One region of the Pseudomonas sp. 1928-m genome, then DNA from elsewhere that is predicted to be linked to it. Evidence: predicted binding sites of a transcription regulator. Region 1 holds the regulator's gene; each other region holds the start of a gene.

Region 1 (4,614 bases):
AGCCGCCTGACCGTATTCCCCGAGAAGGAATATGCGCAGACCCAGCAAGCCGTTAGAATCGACGCGGCCAATGGGGTGACCACGGCAAAAGGAATGAAAGCGTACATGAATGACGGCAGGATGCTCCTGCTGTCCAACGTAAGAGGTCAGCATGAGGCTCGTTAACACCCTCCCCCTACTACTCAGCCTCAGCGCCGCACTCGGAAGTGTCAGCGCCTGGGCATTGCCGTCCGACCGCGAACAGCCGATCCGCATCCAGGCCGACAGCGCAGAACTGGACGACAAACAAGGCGTGGCGGTTTATCGCGGTGACGTCGTCATCACCCAGGGCACCATGAAGGTCACCGGTGACACCGTGACCATCACTCAGAATGCTCAGGGCGATGTCGAGGTATTTACCTCGGTTGGCAAGCCGGCCTACTACGAGCAAAAGCCGTCAGCCGACAAGCAGATCGTCAAGGCCTACGGTCTGACCATCCAGTACTTTATGGCCAACGAGCGCGTGGTATTGATCGATCAGGCCAAGGTGATTCAGGAAGGCAACACCTTCGAAGGCGAGAAAATCGTCTATGACACCCAGCGCCAGATCGTCAACGCCGGCCGCGCCACAGGCACCAATGTCACTGCGCCACGTCCGCGCATCGACATGGTGATCCAGCCGAAGAACAAACCAGCCGACCAGCAGGCGCAGTAATAATGGCCACATTGAAAGCCCAACACCTGGCCAAAAGCTACAAAGGCCGCCAGGTCGTGCGTGACGTCAGCCTAAGCATCGACAGCGGGCAGATCGTCGGTTTGCTCGGCCCCAACGGTGCCGGCAAGACCACCTGCTTCTATATGATTGTTGGCCTGGTACAGGCCGATCAGGGCCGCGTGATGATCGATGATCTCGACGTCAGCCATCAGCCCATGCATGGCCGTGCCCGCGCCGGCATCGGCTACCTGCCACAGGAAGCCTCGATCTTCCGCAAGCTCAGCGTGGCCGACAACATCATGGCCATCCTGGAAACCCGCAAAGACCTCGACGGCGCTGCACGCCGCAAAGAGCTTGAGGGCTTGTTGCAGGAGTTCCATATCAGCCATATCCGCGACAACCTCGGCATGAGCCTGTCCGGTGGTGAGCGCCGCCGCGTGGAAATTGCCCGCGCCCTGGCGACCAACCCCAAGTTCATCCTGCTCGACGAACCCTTTGCCGGTGTCGACCCGATCTCCGTGGGCGACATCAAGCAGATCATCCACCACCTCAAAGCCAAGGGCATTGGTGTATTAATCACCGACCACAACGTGCGCGAGACCCTGGATATCTGCGAAACCGCCTATATCGTCAGCGATGGTCAACTGATCGCCGAAGGTGACGCCGAGGCTATTCTGGCCAACCAGACAGTCAAAGAAGTTTACCTGGGGCATGAGTTCCGGCTGTAACCACAGCTTTTCTCAAGCTGACTGCAGCCAAGGCTAGGCAAAACCCTTAAAGTCAGGCATATAATTTGCTTCCTAGTGGCGCTTTTTAAAAACGCCCTGTAGTGGATTGCGCACAGACGCCGGTAAATAAGGTCTGCAATGAAACCATCGCTAGTCCTGAGAATGGGCCAGCAGCTGACGATGACACCGCAGCTGCAACAGGCCATCCGCCTGCTCCAACTGTCGACCCTGGATCTGCAACAAGAGATCCAGGAGGCCTTGGAGTCCAACCCGATGCTCGAACGCCAGGAAGATGGCGATGATTTCGACAATTCGGACCCTATGGCCGATGGCGCAGAAAGCGCCAGCCCCAGCGAACAGCCCGAAGCGCCCTATCAGGAAACCAACTACCAGGAAGCCACGCAGACCGTGGACAACCTGGAAGAAGGCGATTGGGGCGAGCGCATTCCCAACGAGCTGCCAGTCGATACCGCTTGGGAAGACATCTACCAGACCAGCGCCAGCAGCCTGCCCAGCAGCAGCAACGATGACGACGAGTGGGATTTCACCACCCGCACCTCCAGCGGCGAGAGCCTGCAAAGCCACCTACTGTGGCAACTCAACCTGGCCCCGATGTCGGACAAGGACCGCCTGATTGCGGTCACCCTGATCGACTGCATCAATCAGCAGGGCTATCTGGAAGAGACCCTGGAAGAGGTGGTCGAAGCCTTCGACCCGGAACTGGACATCGAGCTCGACGAAGTCGAAGCCGTGTTGCACCGCATCCAGCAGTTCGAGCCTACCGGTATCGCCGCGCGCAACCTGGGCGAGTGTCTGCTCCTGCAACTGCGTCAGCTGCCGGCGAAAACCCCGTGGCTGAGCGAGGCCCAGCGCCTGGCCAGCGACTACCTGGATCTGCTTGGTAGCCGCGACTATAGCCAGCTGATGCGCCGCATGAAGCTCAAGGAAGACGAGCTGCGCCAGGTTATCGACCTGATCCAGAGCCTCAACCCGCGCCCCGGCTCGCAGATTGAATCCAGCGAGCCGGAATACGTGGTGCCCGACGTGATCGTGCGCAAACACAACGAGCGCTGGCTGGTAGAGCTGAACCAGGAAGCCATGCCGCGCCTGCGGGTCAACGCGCAATACGCCGGTTTTGTGAAGCGCGCCGACTCCAGCGCCGACAACACCTTTATGCGCAACCAGCTGCAGGAAGCGCGCTGGTTTATCAAAAGCCTGCAAAGCCGCAACGAGACCCTGATGAAGGTCGCCACACAGATCGTCGAGCATCAACGCGGCTTCCTCGATTACGGCGACGAGGCGATGAAGCCGCTGGTACTGCACGACATTGCCGAAGCTGTAGGCATGCACGAGTCGACCATCTCGCGTGTGACCACGCAGAAATTCATGCATACGCCGCGCGGCATTTACGAGCTGAAATACTTCTTCTCCAGCCACGTCAGCACCTCCGAGGGCGGCGAATGCTCGTCCACCGCGATCCGCGCCATCATCAAAAAACTGGTCGCAGCGGAAAATGCGAAAAAGCCGTTGAGTGACAGCAAGATCGCTGGTTTACTGGAAGCACAGGGCATTCAAGTCGCTCGCCGCACGGTCGCCAAGTACCGTGAATCCCTCGGAATAGCGCCTTCCAGTGAGCGCAAACGATTGATCTAAGGCGGCACAAAGAAGGAAGACGACCACTCGATACCGAACACCCCCGGCCTCGCCTTTTCGCAAAAGCAGCCATACTGCCAACAAGCAATCAGCGACCGTGCCAGGCTCGTTCCGTAGAGTCTTCCACGCCACAGTGTTCCGGCGGCAGGCCTCTCGCCTGCCTCTTACACACGGCAACAAGGAGAAAGCGGTATGCAAGTCAACATCAGTGGACACCAGCTGGATGTGACCGACGCCCTACGCGACTACATCGCCGAAAAACTCGGCCGATTGGAGCGCCACTTCGACAAGATTACCAACGTGCAAGTCACCATGGAGGTCGAGAAGCTCAAACAGAAAATCGAAGCGACCCTGCACATTGCCGGCGGCGAAGTCGTCGCCAATGCCGAACATGAAGACATGTATGCAGCCATCGATTTACTGACTGATAAACTCGACCGACAACTCATCAAACACAAGGAAAAACAGCTCGAACGTCAACAGGGCGCTATGGCCCGCTGACATCGTCTATCTCCTATGATCCGACTTGAAACTATCCTGACCCCCGGCCGTTCTTTAGTGAACGTGCCGGGCGGCAGCAAAAAACGTGTCCTCGAACAGATTGCCAACCTGGTGGCGCGCGAGCTGCCTGACCTGGATGGCCAAGACATCTTCGAAAGCCTGATTGCCCGGGAAAAACTCGGCTCGACCGGTTTCGGTAATGGTATTGCCATTCCGCACTGTCGCCTGCCCGGTTGTACCGCGCCGATCAGCGCCTTGCTGCGCCTGAACTCTGCCGTAGACTTCGACGCCATCGACGGCGCGCCAGTGGACCTGTTGTTTGTCCTGCTGGTGCCCGAAGCTGCCACCGACGCTCACTTGGAACTGCTCCGGCAGATCGCCAGCATGCTCGACCGCAGCGACGTACGCGCCAGCCTGCGCCAGGCCGAGAGCAGCGAAGCCCTGTATCAGGTGGTCGTGGACGTACAAAGCCAACTCAACCGAGCCTGAGCATGCGCCTGATCATCGTTAGCGGTCGCTCCGGCTCCGGGAAGAGCACCGCCCTCGATGTACTTGAGGACAATGGCTTCTACTGCATCGACAACCTGCCTGCCGGCCTGCTACCTGAACTGGCCGAGCGCGCTCTGCTGCACACCGAACTGCTGCATCCTCAGGTCGCAGTGTCGATTGATGCGCGCAACCTGCCGAGCCATCTCAAGCGCTTCCCTGAGCTGCTTGAAGAAGTTCGCGCGCGGCATATCAAGTGCGATGTGATCTACCTGGATGCCGACGAAGAAACCCTGCTCAAGCGCTTCTCGGAAACCCGCCGACGCCATCCGCTGACCAACGAGAGCCGTTCGCTGGCCGAAGCCATTGCCGATGAAAGCCTGCTACTCGGGCCAATCATCGACCTCGCCGACCTGAAAATCGACACCACCCACCTCAATCTGTATCAGCTGCGCGACAGCCTCAAGCTGCGCCTGCTCAATCAGCCCGAGCCTGGCACTGCGTTTCTGCTGGAGTCCTTTGGCTTCAAGCGCGGCATGCCAGTAGATGCCG
Region 2 (4,614 bases), on a different contig from region 1:
GGCAATACGGCAGGAAACAGAATGCGCGTAAGTACTTTGAACTCCGACAGCTTGAGCACCCGCGCCACGTTCAGGTAATCCTGCGGCACGCTGGCCACGCCAGCAGCGGTGTTGAGGATGATCGGCCAGATCGAGCTGATAAAAATCACCCAGATCGAGGCAGGGCCTGCTGCTTCGAACACCAGCAGACCAATCGGTAGCCAGGCCAGCGGCGACACTGGACGCAGCAGGCTGATGATCGGCGAGAGCATGCCGGCGAGAAAGGCAAAGCGGCCGATGGCAAAGCCCAGTGGAATGCCCACCAGCGCCGCCAAGCCAAAGCCGATACCGACGCGGCCTAGCGAATGCAGGATGTTCCAGCCGATGCCCATGTCATTCGGGCCGTTGTCATAGAAGGGGTTGGCAAACAGCTCCAGCGCTGCAGCCCAGGTACTGACCGGGCCAGGCAGGCCCTCGCTCTTGGTCGCAATCAGCGCCCACACGCCGATAAACAGCAGGATGCCGAGCAATGGCGGCACAACCGCCTTGAGCAGGCTGGTCAGCGCCGCCACGCCTGGCAGAACCAGGCGTGGCGCTTTGCTGATCGGCGCAGCTAACGGCAATGGGGTTTTCAGTGGTGCGTTCATCACGAACCTCCCAATCAGGCTTTAATCGCAAAGGAGTTGGCGTAGGCCGCCGGGTCGGAGCCATTCCACACGTTGCCGTCGATCAGCGTGCTGCTGCGCAGCGAGCTGGCCGGCACAGGGATGTTCAGCGCACTGGCGGCTTCCTTGAACAGCGCCACCTGATTGACCCCGGCGGCGACGGCGGCGTAGTTCGGGTCTTCCTTGATCAGGCCCCAGCGTTTGAACTGGGTCATAAACCACATGCCGTCGGAGTGATACGGAAAGTTCACTGTGCCGTCCTTGCAGAAGGCCATGGCGTGGTCATCTTTCCAGCTGTTGCCCAGGCCGTCCTCGTAGTGGCTGAGGAAGCGCGGCTCGATCACCTTGACCGGCGCATTGACGTAAGCCTTGCCGGAAATCAGCTTGGCCGTGCTCTTGCGGTTTTCCTCGCTGGCCTCGATAAACTGACTGGCTTCCAGCACCGCCATGATCAGCGCACGTGCCGCGTTGGGGTATTGCTCGATAAAGGCGCGGGTGGTGCCGAGGACCTTTTCCGGGTGATCCGGCCAGATCTGCTGGGTAGTGACGGCGGTGAAGCCAATTTTGTCGGCAATCGCCCGCGCGCCCCAAGGCTCGCCGACGCAGAAACCGTCCATATTGCCGACACGCATATTGGCGACCATCTGTGGTGGCGGCACGACGATGGTTTTTACATCGCTCATCGGGTTGATGCCCAGGCTCGCCAGCCAGTAATACAGCCACATGGCGTGGGTGCCGGTGGGGAAGGTCTGGGCGAAGGTCAGCGGGTTGCCGCCTTTTTTCACATGCTCGGCCAGTTGTGCGCCGTTGGTGACGCCCGCTTCCTTGAGCTGTTTGGAGAGGGTGATGGCCTGGCCGTTCTGGTTCAGGCCCATCAGCACGGCCATATCCTTCTGCGGCCCGGCGATACCCAGTTGTGCGCCGTACATCATGCCGTACAGCACGTGGGCGGCATCCAGCTCGCCGGTATTCAGCTTGTCGCGCACACCGGCCCAGGAGGCTTCCTTGCTTGGGGTGATGGTCAGGCCGTATTTCTCGCCAAAGCCCTGAGTAGCGGCGACTACTACCGATGCGCAGTCGGTCAACGGAATAAAGCCGACTTTCAGCGCCGCCTTTTCTGGCGCATCGGAACCGGCGGCCCAAGCCACGCTACGCAGCGAGGCGGGCGCGCTAAGGCCAAGGGCGGCGACACCGCCGACGGTGCCGGCTACGGCAATCGAGGTTTTCAGGAAATTACGGCGGCTGTGCAGGCTTGGGTGCTTCGAATCACGATCAGTCATAGGTCTGTCCTTTCTGGCCGATAAACCGGCTGAAACAAAAAACGGCGTACGCCAGGCCACCTCGAGGAGGGGGCCTGACGGACGCCGTTGTCCGTGATCCGCGGCTCACCGCCATTGGTGGGCTGCGCAGGAATCTTGTGAGGGCAATTGCAAGGGGCTTGCCAGTTTTGCTGCAGCACCACAGTTAGCCGCTGTCGTGGCGCGCTGAAGACGGCTCGAACGAGCCTTAGGTTGGCAGGCTTAAGCGCTATAAATCATAGGCTTAAGCGCAGTATTGAATGTTGGCTAGAGCAGAGTTTTCTTGCCGTAGCAGTGCGCCATGCCGCAGATCAGCAGCGCTCTCAGCCAGCTTATTGAGCCAATGCTGTGCATGGCCGAACTGCGGTTGAGCGCTTTTGCTTCGCCTTGGTGCTGGGCGAGTCCAGGTGTTGATGCGTGTCAGTGGCCTAGCGCGACAGCGTTTTGCCCTGGGCTTCCTCGACAAACTCCTTGAGCCAGCGCAGCACCTCCACCGCCTCCCAGCGTGAGGGGTCGAACATGGCATAGGCCAGGCCCTGATAGCCGACCACATCCAGCTGACGGTGATAGCCGGCGCGCTGCAGCAAAGCTTCGATCTCGGCAAAACAGGTGTTGAAGTGCACCCGGGAAAACGGCGTCTTGCCCTCGGTAACGATGCCTTCAAGCTGCAATTCATTGACGGTGGCCCGGACTTTGTCCAGGTGCATGCGGTTTACGCTGTGTTTCAGCTGCAGTACGTCGAGCATCTGGGTACTCCTGTTAACGCCTTGTATGGGCCCGTTAGCCGGGCTGAACGGTTGGCTGGATGGCATGACCAAGGGTAATCGAAAAATACTGTACAAATAAACAGTATTCGATAATAGTAAGCCCAAGGCCCTAACCGGCACCTACTCGATCACTCGCGCCATCTGCCCGCAAAGCCAATGGCCACAGGCACTGCAGAGGAGTCACTAACAATGCAACAGATGCTGATGACAATTGTGCTGTTGGGTCTTATGGCCGGTTGTGCGCAACCGCAGCTTGATCAACCGAGGGTCAATGGCACCTACCTGGTGATCGAGAACGGGCAGGCTTGGGCGGTGCTGGTATCTGACGGCAAACGCGTGGAAGAGCAAGGCACGGTGGTGGATGTGATCAGATTGCCGAGCGAGGATTCTGCCGTGGCAGCCAGTTATGTGATCGAAACGGCCAATTGCGGCCGTGTGCAGTGGCTGAGCGAGCGCTCGGATGCGGCGGATGGCATGACCAACCTGATGTCGCTGCACAGCAATAATCAACTGGGGCAGAGCGGCTGCGTAATTGCTGATGGTCTTACCCGGGTTTGGACGGTGTTGGATTACTCCGGCTGAAACTAAAGAGGGCACCCTAAGGTGCCCTCTGTTTGTTTACTCGTCGGCCTTGGCCTTCTTGCCGGGTAACAGGCCATCGGCGCGGAACATCGTTTTGATCCCGCGAATCGCCTGACGGGTGCGATCCTGGTTTTCGATCAGGGCAAAGCGCACATGGTCATCGCCGTAGTCGCCGAAGCCAATGCCCGGGGAGACGCAGACCTTGGCCTCCAGCAGCAGCTTCTTGGCGAATTCCAACGAGCCGAGTGCGGCGTACTGCTCGGGAATCTTCGCCCAGACATACATCGAGGCTTTCGGGTTTTCGACCATCCAGCCCAGCTCGTGCAGGCCTTTAACCAGCAGATTGCGGCGTTGGCGGTATTGCTCGGCGATATCGCGCACGCATTGCTGATCACCTTCCAGCGCGGCAATCGCCGCCACCTGCAGAGGGGTAAAGGTGCCGTAGTCGTGGTAGCTCTTGATCCGTGCCAGGGCGCTGACCAGCTCTTTGTTGCCGACCATAAAGCCGATTCGCCAGCCGGCCATGTTGTAACTCTTGGACAGGGTGAAGAACTCCACCGCGATATCCTTGGCGCCGGGCACCTGCATGATCGACGGGGCTTTCCAGCCGTCATAGACGATATCGGCGTAGGCCAGGTCGTGAATCACCAGCACATCGTATTGCTTGGCCAGGGCCACCACGCGCTCGAAGAAGTCCAGCTCCACGCACTGCGCGGTGGGGTTGGAGGGGAAGCCGAGGATCATCATTTTCGGCTTGGGGATCGACTCGCGAATTGCCCGCTCCAGCTCGGCGAAAAAGTCCACGCCGGGAATCAGCGGCACCGAACGCACTTGGGCGCCGGCGATCACCGCGCCGTAGATATGAATCGGGTAGCTGGGGTTGGGCACCAGTACGGTGTCGCCATGGTCCAGGGTGGCCAGCATCAAGTGCGCCAGACCTTCCTTGGAGCCGATGGTGACGATGGCTTCGCTTTCCGGATCAATCTCGACCTCGTAGCGGTCCTTGTACCAGCGCGAAATGGCGCGGCGCAGGCGCGGAATGCCGCGTGAGGTGGAGTAGCCGTGGGTGTCTTCACGCTGGGCGACCTGCACCAGCTTCTCGACGATATGCGGCGGGGTGGGGCCATCCGGGTTGCCCATACTGAAGTCGATAATGTCTTCGCCACGGCGACGCGCGGCCATCTTCAGCTCGGCGGTGATATTGAAAACGTAGGGGGGGAGTCGATCAATGCGCGCAAAGCGGCGCGAAGCTTGGTCAGCCATGCTTTCCTCGGATACGTAAGCGCCCGGAACCGTCCGAGCGACGTTGGCCAGTGCGCTGGC
Region 3 (4,614 bases), on a different contig from region 1:
TTCGGTGGCACCGAGGTTGTCGAACAGGTCGAAGATCTGATCCAGAACCCAGTCCGGACGCGCGCCCGGACGGTCAACCTTGTTGATCACCACGATTGGACGCAGGCCAGCTTCGAAGGCCTTCTTGGTCACGAAACGGGTTTGCGGCATCGGGCCGTCTTGGGCGTCGACCAGCAGCAGTACGGAGTCAACCATCGACATCACGCGCTCAACTTCACCGCCGAAGTCGGCGTGGCCGGGGGTGTCGACGATGTTGATGTGGTAGCCGTTCCAGTTGATCGCGGTGTTCTTCGCGAGAATGGTAATGCCGCGCTCTTTTTCCTGGTCGTTGCTGTCCATCACGCGCTCGTCGTTGAGCTCGTTGCGCTCAAGGGTGCCGGACTGGCGCAGGAGTTTGTCTACCAGGGTGGTCTTACCATGGTCAACGTGGGCAATGATGGCGATGTTGCGTAGATTTTCGATCACGTGTGTATCTCGATCAGAGGATTCGGTGTGCCGCTTATTCTAGGCGGCGAGTATTAACTAATTGCGATTTCTGCCAGGCGGCGTACGAGCGCTGTGGCTGTTACGCCGCCTGTGGGTCGGGAGGGCGATGGCGGATACTGCCGCCATTCAACCCGGGCGTTTTATGCCGGACGATAAACGCGCACATTGGCATGCCCCTCACTCAGCAAGTGGTGGGCGTGCAAACGACTCATCACACCTTTATCGCAATACAACAGGTACTGGCGCGCCTCATCCAGCTCTTTGAACTTGCTGTTCAGGGCATAGAACGGCAGCGCTTGCACTTCGATGCCGGGCAGCTCAAGGGGCTGATCTTCGGCGCTATCGGGATGGCGGATGTCGATGACGACATGACCGGCCAGGGCTTCACTGACTTCCTCGATCTGTACGTCCTTGCCCAGCTCGTCGATCACTTTGTCGATCGGCAGCAAGGTCGCGCGCTCCAGGGCGCGCTCGAGGATGGCCATATCGAACTGGCTTTCCTCGTATTCGATGCGCAGCTTCTTCGCCTTGGTGGTCGGGTTGACCGAAATCACCCCGCAATATTCCGGCATATGTTTGGCGAACTCGGCAGTGCCGATGCGCGTGGCGGTATCGATGATGTCCTGCTTATGACTGGCAAGCAGCGGACGCAGCACCAGCATATCGGTGGCCGAATCGATCACCGCGAGGTTCGGCAGGGTCTGGCTCGACACCTGGGAAATCGCTTCACCGGTGACCAGCGCATCAATCTGCAGGCGCTCGGCCATCCGCGTGGAGGCGCGCAGCATCATGCGCTTGAGGATCACGCCCATCTGGCTGTTGTCGACCTTGCCGAGAATCTCGCCCAGCACTTCCTCAAACGGCACGCTGATAAACAGGACGCGCTGCGAGCTGCCGAACTTCTGCCAGAGGTAGTGCGCCACTTCCATCACGCCCAGCTCGTGAGCGCGGCCGCCTAGATTAAAGAAACAGAAGTGGGTAACCAGACCGCGGCGCATCATCTGGTAAGCGGCGACGGTGGAATCGAAACCGCCGCTCATCAGCACCAGGGTCTGTTCCAGCGAGCCGAGCGGGTAACCGCCCAAGCCTTCGTGCTGGTGGTGAATCACGAACAGGCGCTGGTCGCGGATCTCCATGCGCACCACAACGTCGGGATCTTTCAGCGAGATGCCGGCCGCGCCGCACTGCTGGCGCAGCTGGCTGCCGACATAGCGCTCGACATCCATGGAGCTGAACGCATGCTTGCCGGCGCGCTTGCAGCGTACGGCGAAAATCTTGCCCGGCAGCTGATCGGCGAAGTGCAGCTTGCACTTTTCCAGCACATCGTCGAAATCACCCAGCGGGTATTCATCAACTTGCAGGAAATGAGTGATGCCCGGCGTGCAGCTCAGGCGCTCAATCATTGCCTGCAGGGTCTTCGCCTCACTGATCTGGGTTTCGACTTCCAGGTTGTCCCACACACCGCTGACCTGCAGCTGTGGATCGAACTCACGCAAAACCGAACGAATGTTCTTCGCCAGCTGCCGGATAAAGTGCTTACGCACCGGCCGACTTTTAATGGTGATTTCTGGGAAGACTTTAACGATCAGTTTCATGAAAACAGTGAGTGCCGAGGCCGCGAAAAAACAGGGGCGCGGATTATAGCGGAAATTGCTCACGCTTTGATCAAAAATCCTCACGCGCGCAAAACGCGCACCATTTAAGGGCGCACAACAAATACAGCGACCCATAACAGTGCAAATATTTATCAGGCAGCGCCGCGCAGCCCCCGCCAGCCCTGAGTTTCAGGGCTTACACCCATTCCTGTGCACTGGCATGCAATTTGCTCCCTTGTGAGGCAGGATGCCCTGGCGGAGTATGCCGCGGCCGTACCGTACTATTGAGGGCTCACGATTCGAGCCTTATCCACCTGGAGGACAGCATGTCGAAGTCGATTCAACTTATTAAAGAACACGACGTGAAGTGGGTTGACCTGCGCTTCACCGACACCAAGGGCAAACAGCACCACGTGACCATGCCGGCACGCGATGCGCTGGACGACGAGTTCTTCGAAGTCGGCAAAATGTTCGACGGCTCCTCCATCCATGGCTGGAAAGGCATCGAAGCCTCCGACATGATCCTGCTGCCGGTTGACGAAACCGCTGTACTGGACCCGTTCACCGAAGAGCCAACCCTGATCATCGTTTGCGACATCATCGAGCCAAGCACCATGCAAGGCTACGATCGTGACCCGCGTTCGATCGCCAAGCGCGCTGAAGAGTTCCTGAAAACCACCGGTATCGGTGACACCGTATTCGTCGGCCCAGAGCCTGAGTTCTTCATCTTCGACGAAGTGAAGTTCAAGTCCGACATCTCCGGCTCGATGTTCAAGATCTTCTCCGAGCAGGCGTCCTGGAACACCGACGCTGACATCGAAGGCGGCAACAAGGGCCACCGCCCAGCCGTCAAAGGTGGTTACTTCCCAGTTCCGCCATGTGACCACGACCACGAAATCCGTACTGCCATGTGTAACGCCATGGAAGAAATGGGCCTGGTCATCGAAGTTCACCACCACGAAGTGGCGACTGCCGGTCAGAACGAAATCGGCGTGAAGTTCAACACCCTGGTTGCCAAGGCTGACGAAGTTCAGACCCTGAAGTACTGCGTACACAACGTGGCTGATGCCTACGGCAAAACCGCAACCTTTATGCCGAAGCCGCTGTACGGCGACAACGGTTCGGGTATGCACGTTCACATGTCCATCTCCAAAGATGGCAAGAACACCTTCGCTGGCGAAGGCTATGCCGGTCTGTCCGACACCGCTCTGTACTTCATCGGCGGCATCATCAAGCACGGTAAAGCGCTGAACGGCTTCACCAACCCGTCGACCAACTCCTACAAGCGTCTGGTCCCAGGTTTCGAAGCTCCAGTAATGCTGGCCTACTCGGCCCGTAACCGTTCGGCTTCGATCCGTATTCCGTACGTGTCCAGCCCGAAAGCCCGCCGTATCGAAGCACGCTTCCCGGACCCGGCTGCCAACCCATACCTGGCCTTCGCAGCTCTGCTGATGGCTGGTATCGACGGCATCCAGAACAAGATCCACCCAGGCGATGCTGCCGACAAGAACCTCTACGACCTGCCGCCAGAAGAAGGCAAGCTGATCCCACAAGTGTGCGGCAGCCTGAAAGAAGCCCTGGAAGAGCTGGATAAAGGCCGTGCGTTCCTGACCAAAGGCGGCGTGTTCTCCGATGACTTCATCGACGCTTACCTTGAGCTGAAAAGCGAAGAAGAAATCAAAGTACGCACCTTCGTACACCCGCTGGAATACGACCTGTACTACAGCGTCTAATCCCGCACGTAAGACAAGAGGCCACCTTCGGGTGGCCTTTTGCGTTTGGCGACCCACCCGCAACACCTTTTAACCTGATGATTGCTGCGCTGGTACACGCCCAGCCATCAACGCGCTTGCCAGCGCGCGCTACCAGTGCAAGGCTTAGGGCACATCACTAGGGAGAGTCAGGCATGCGCCCTCTACTTATCTGCCTGCTACTGGGCCTGGCATTGCCGGCCAGTGCGCAGATCTACAAATACACCGACGCCAATGGCAACACGGTATTCACTGACCAGCCGCCGGAAGGCCAGGCGACGCAGAATGTCGAGCTGCCGAAAACCAATAGCGTGTCGATGCCAGTACCCAGCCTGCCCGCAGCTACCACCCCCGACCCCGTCGACAACGCCGCGCCTTACAGCATCCTGCAGCTGACCGGCATCCCTGACGATGAGGCCATGCGTGCCAACAACGGCACCTTCAGCGTTGGCGTGGACATTCAGCCGCGCCTGGCCAGCAACCATCGCCTGCGCCTGCTGCTTGACGGCAAGCCTTACGGCCAACCGAGCAACGTGCCGCGCCTGCAAGTGAGCAATGCTGATCGTGGCGAGCACAGCCTGGCCGTGGAAGTACTCAGTGGCGAGCAGTCGATCCAACAAAGCGCCACTGCCACCTTTACCGTGCAGCGGGTCAACACCAGTAGCCCAGCTCTGCGTCCACCACCACCGAAACCAAAGCCAGCCCCCTGACTATGCGCAATCTGCTGTTCTGCGGCCTGATGCTGCTCGCCCTGCCTGCCCTCGCGCAGGTCTACACCTATA

What was found. The regulator sigma-54, encoded in region 1, starts transcription at its own class of promoters, with help from an activator protein. The targets are predictions, from matches to a motif close to ANTGGCATNNANNTTGCTNT.
Region 2: the regulator sigma-54 is predicted to act here: its motif matches at 2,071-2,090, upstream of P3C18_RS14695 (CmpA/NrtA family ABC transporter substrate-binding protein).
Region 3: the regulator sigma-54 is predicted to act here: its motif matches at 2,296-2,315, upstream of glnA (glutamate--ammonia ligase).

The regions. Positions count from the first base shown of each region.
Region 1 is NZ_JARIXO010000002.1:286,315-290,928, forward strand. It holds gene lptC (LPS export ABC transporter periplasmic protein LptC) at 1-165, shown strand, start outside; gene lptA (lipopolysaccharide transport periplasmic protein LptA) at 152-694, shown strand; gene lptB (LPS export ABC transporter ATP-binding protein) at 697-1,422, shown strand; gene P3C18_RS10855 (RNA polymerase factor sigma-54) at 1,561-3,075, shown strand; gene raiA (ribosome-associated translation inhibitor RaiA) at 3,268-3,576, shown strand; gene ptsN (PTS IIA-like nitrogen regulatory protein PtsN) at 3,592-4,065, shown strand; gene rapZ (RNase adapter RapZ) at 4,068-4,614, shown strand, end outside.
Region 2 is NZ_JARIXO010000004.1:190,668-195,281, forward strand. It holds gene ntrB (nitrate ABC transporter permease) at 1-626, opposite strand, end outside; gene P3C18_RS14695 (CmpA/NrtA family ABC transporter substrate-binding protein) at 641-1,924, opposite strand; gene P3C18_RS14700 (transcriptional regulator) at 2,371-2,688, opposite strand; gene P3C18_RS14705 (hypothetical protein) at 2,899-3,291, shown strand; gene alaC (alanine transaminase) at 3,328-4,554, opposite strand.
Region 3 is NZ_JARIXO010000003.1:151,057-155,670, reverse strand. It holds gene typA (translational GTPase TypA) at 1-465, opposite strand, end outside; gene thiI (tRNA uracil 4-sulfurtransferase ThiI) at 627-2,081, opposite strand; gene glnA (glutamate--ammonia ligase) at 2,408-3,814, shown strand; gene P3C18_RS12635 (DUF4124 domain-containing protein) at 3,988-4,542, shown strand; gene P3C18_RS12630 (DUF4124 domain-containing protein) at 4,545-4,614, shown strand, end outside.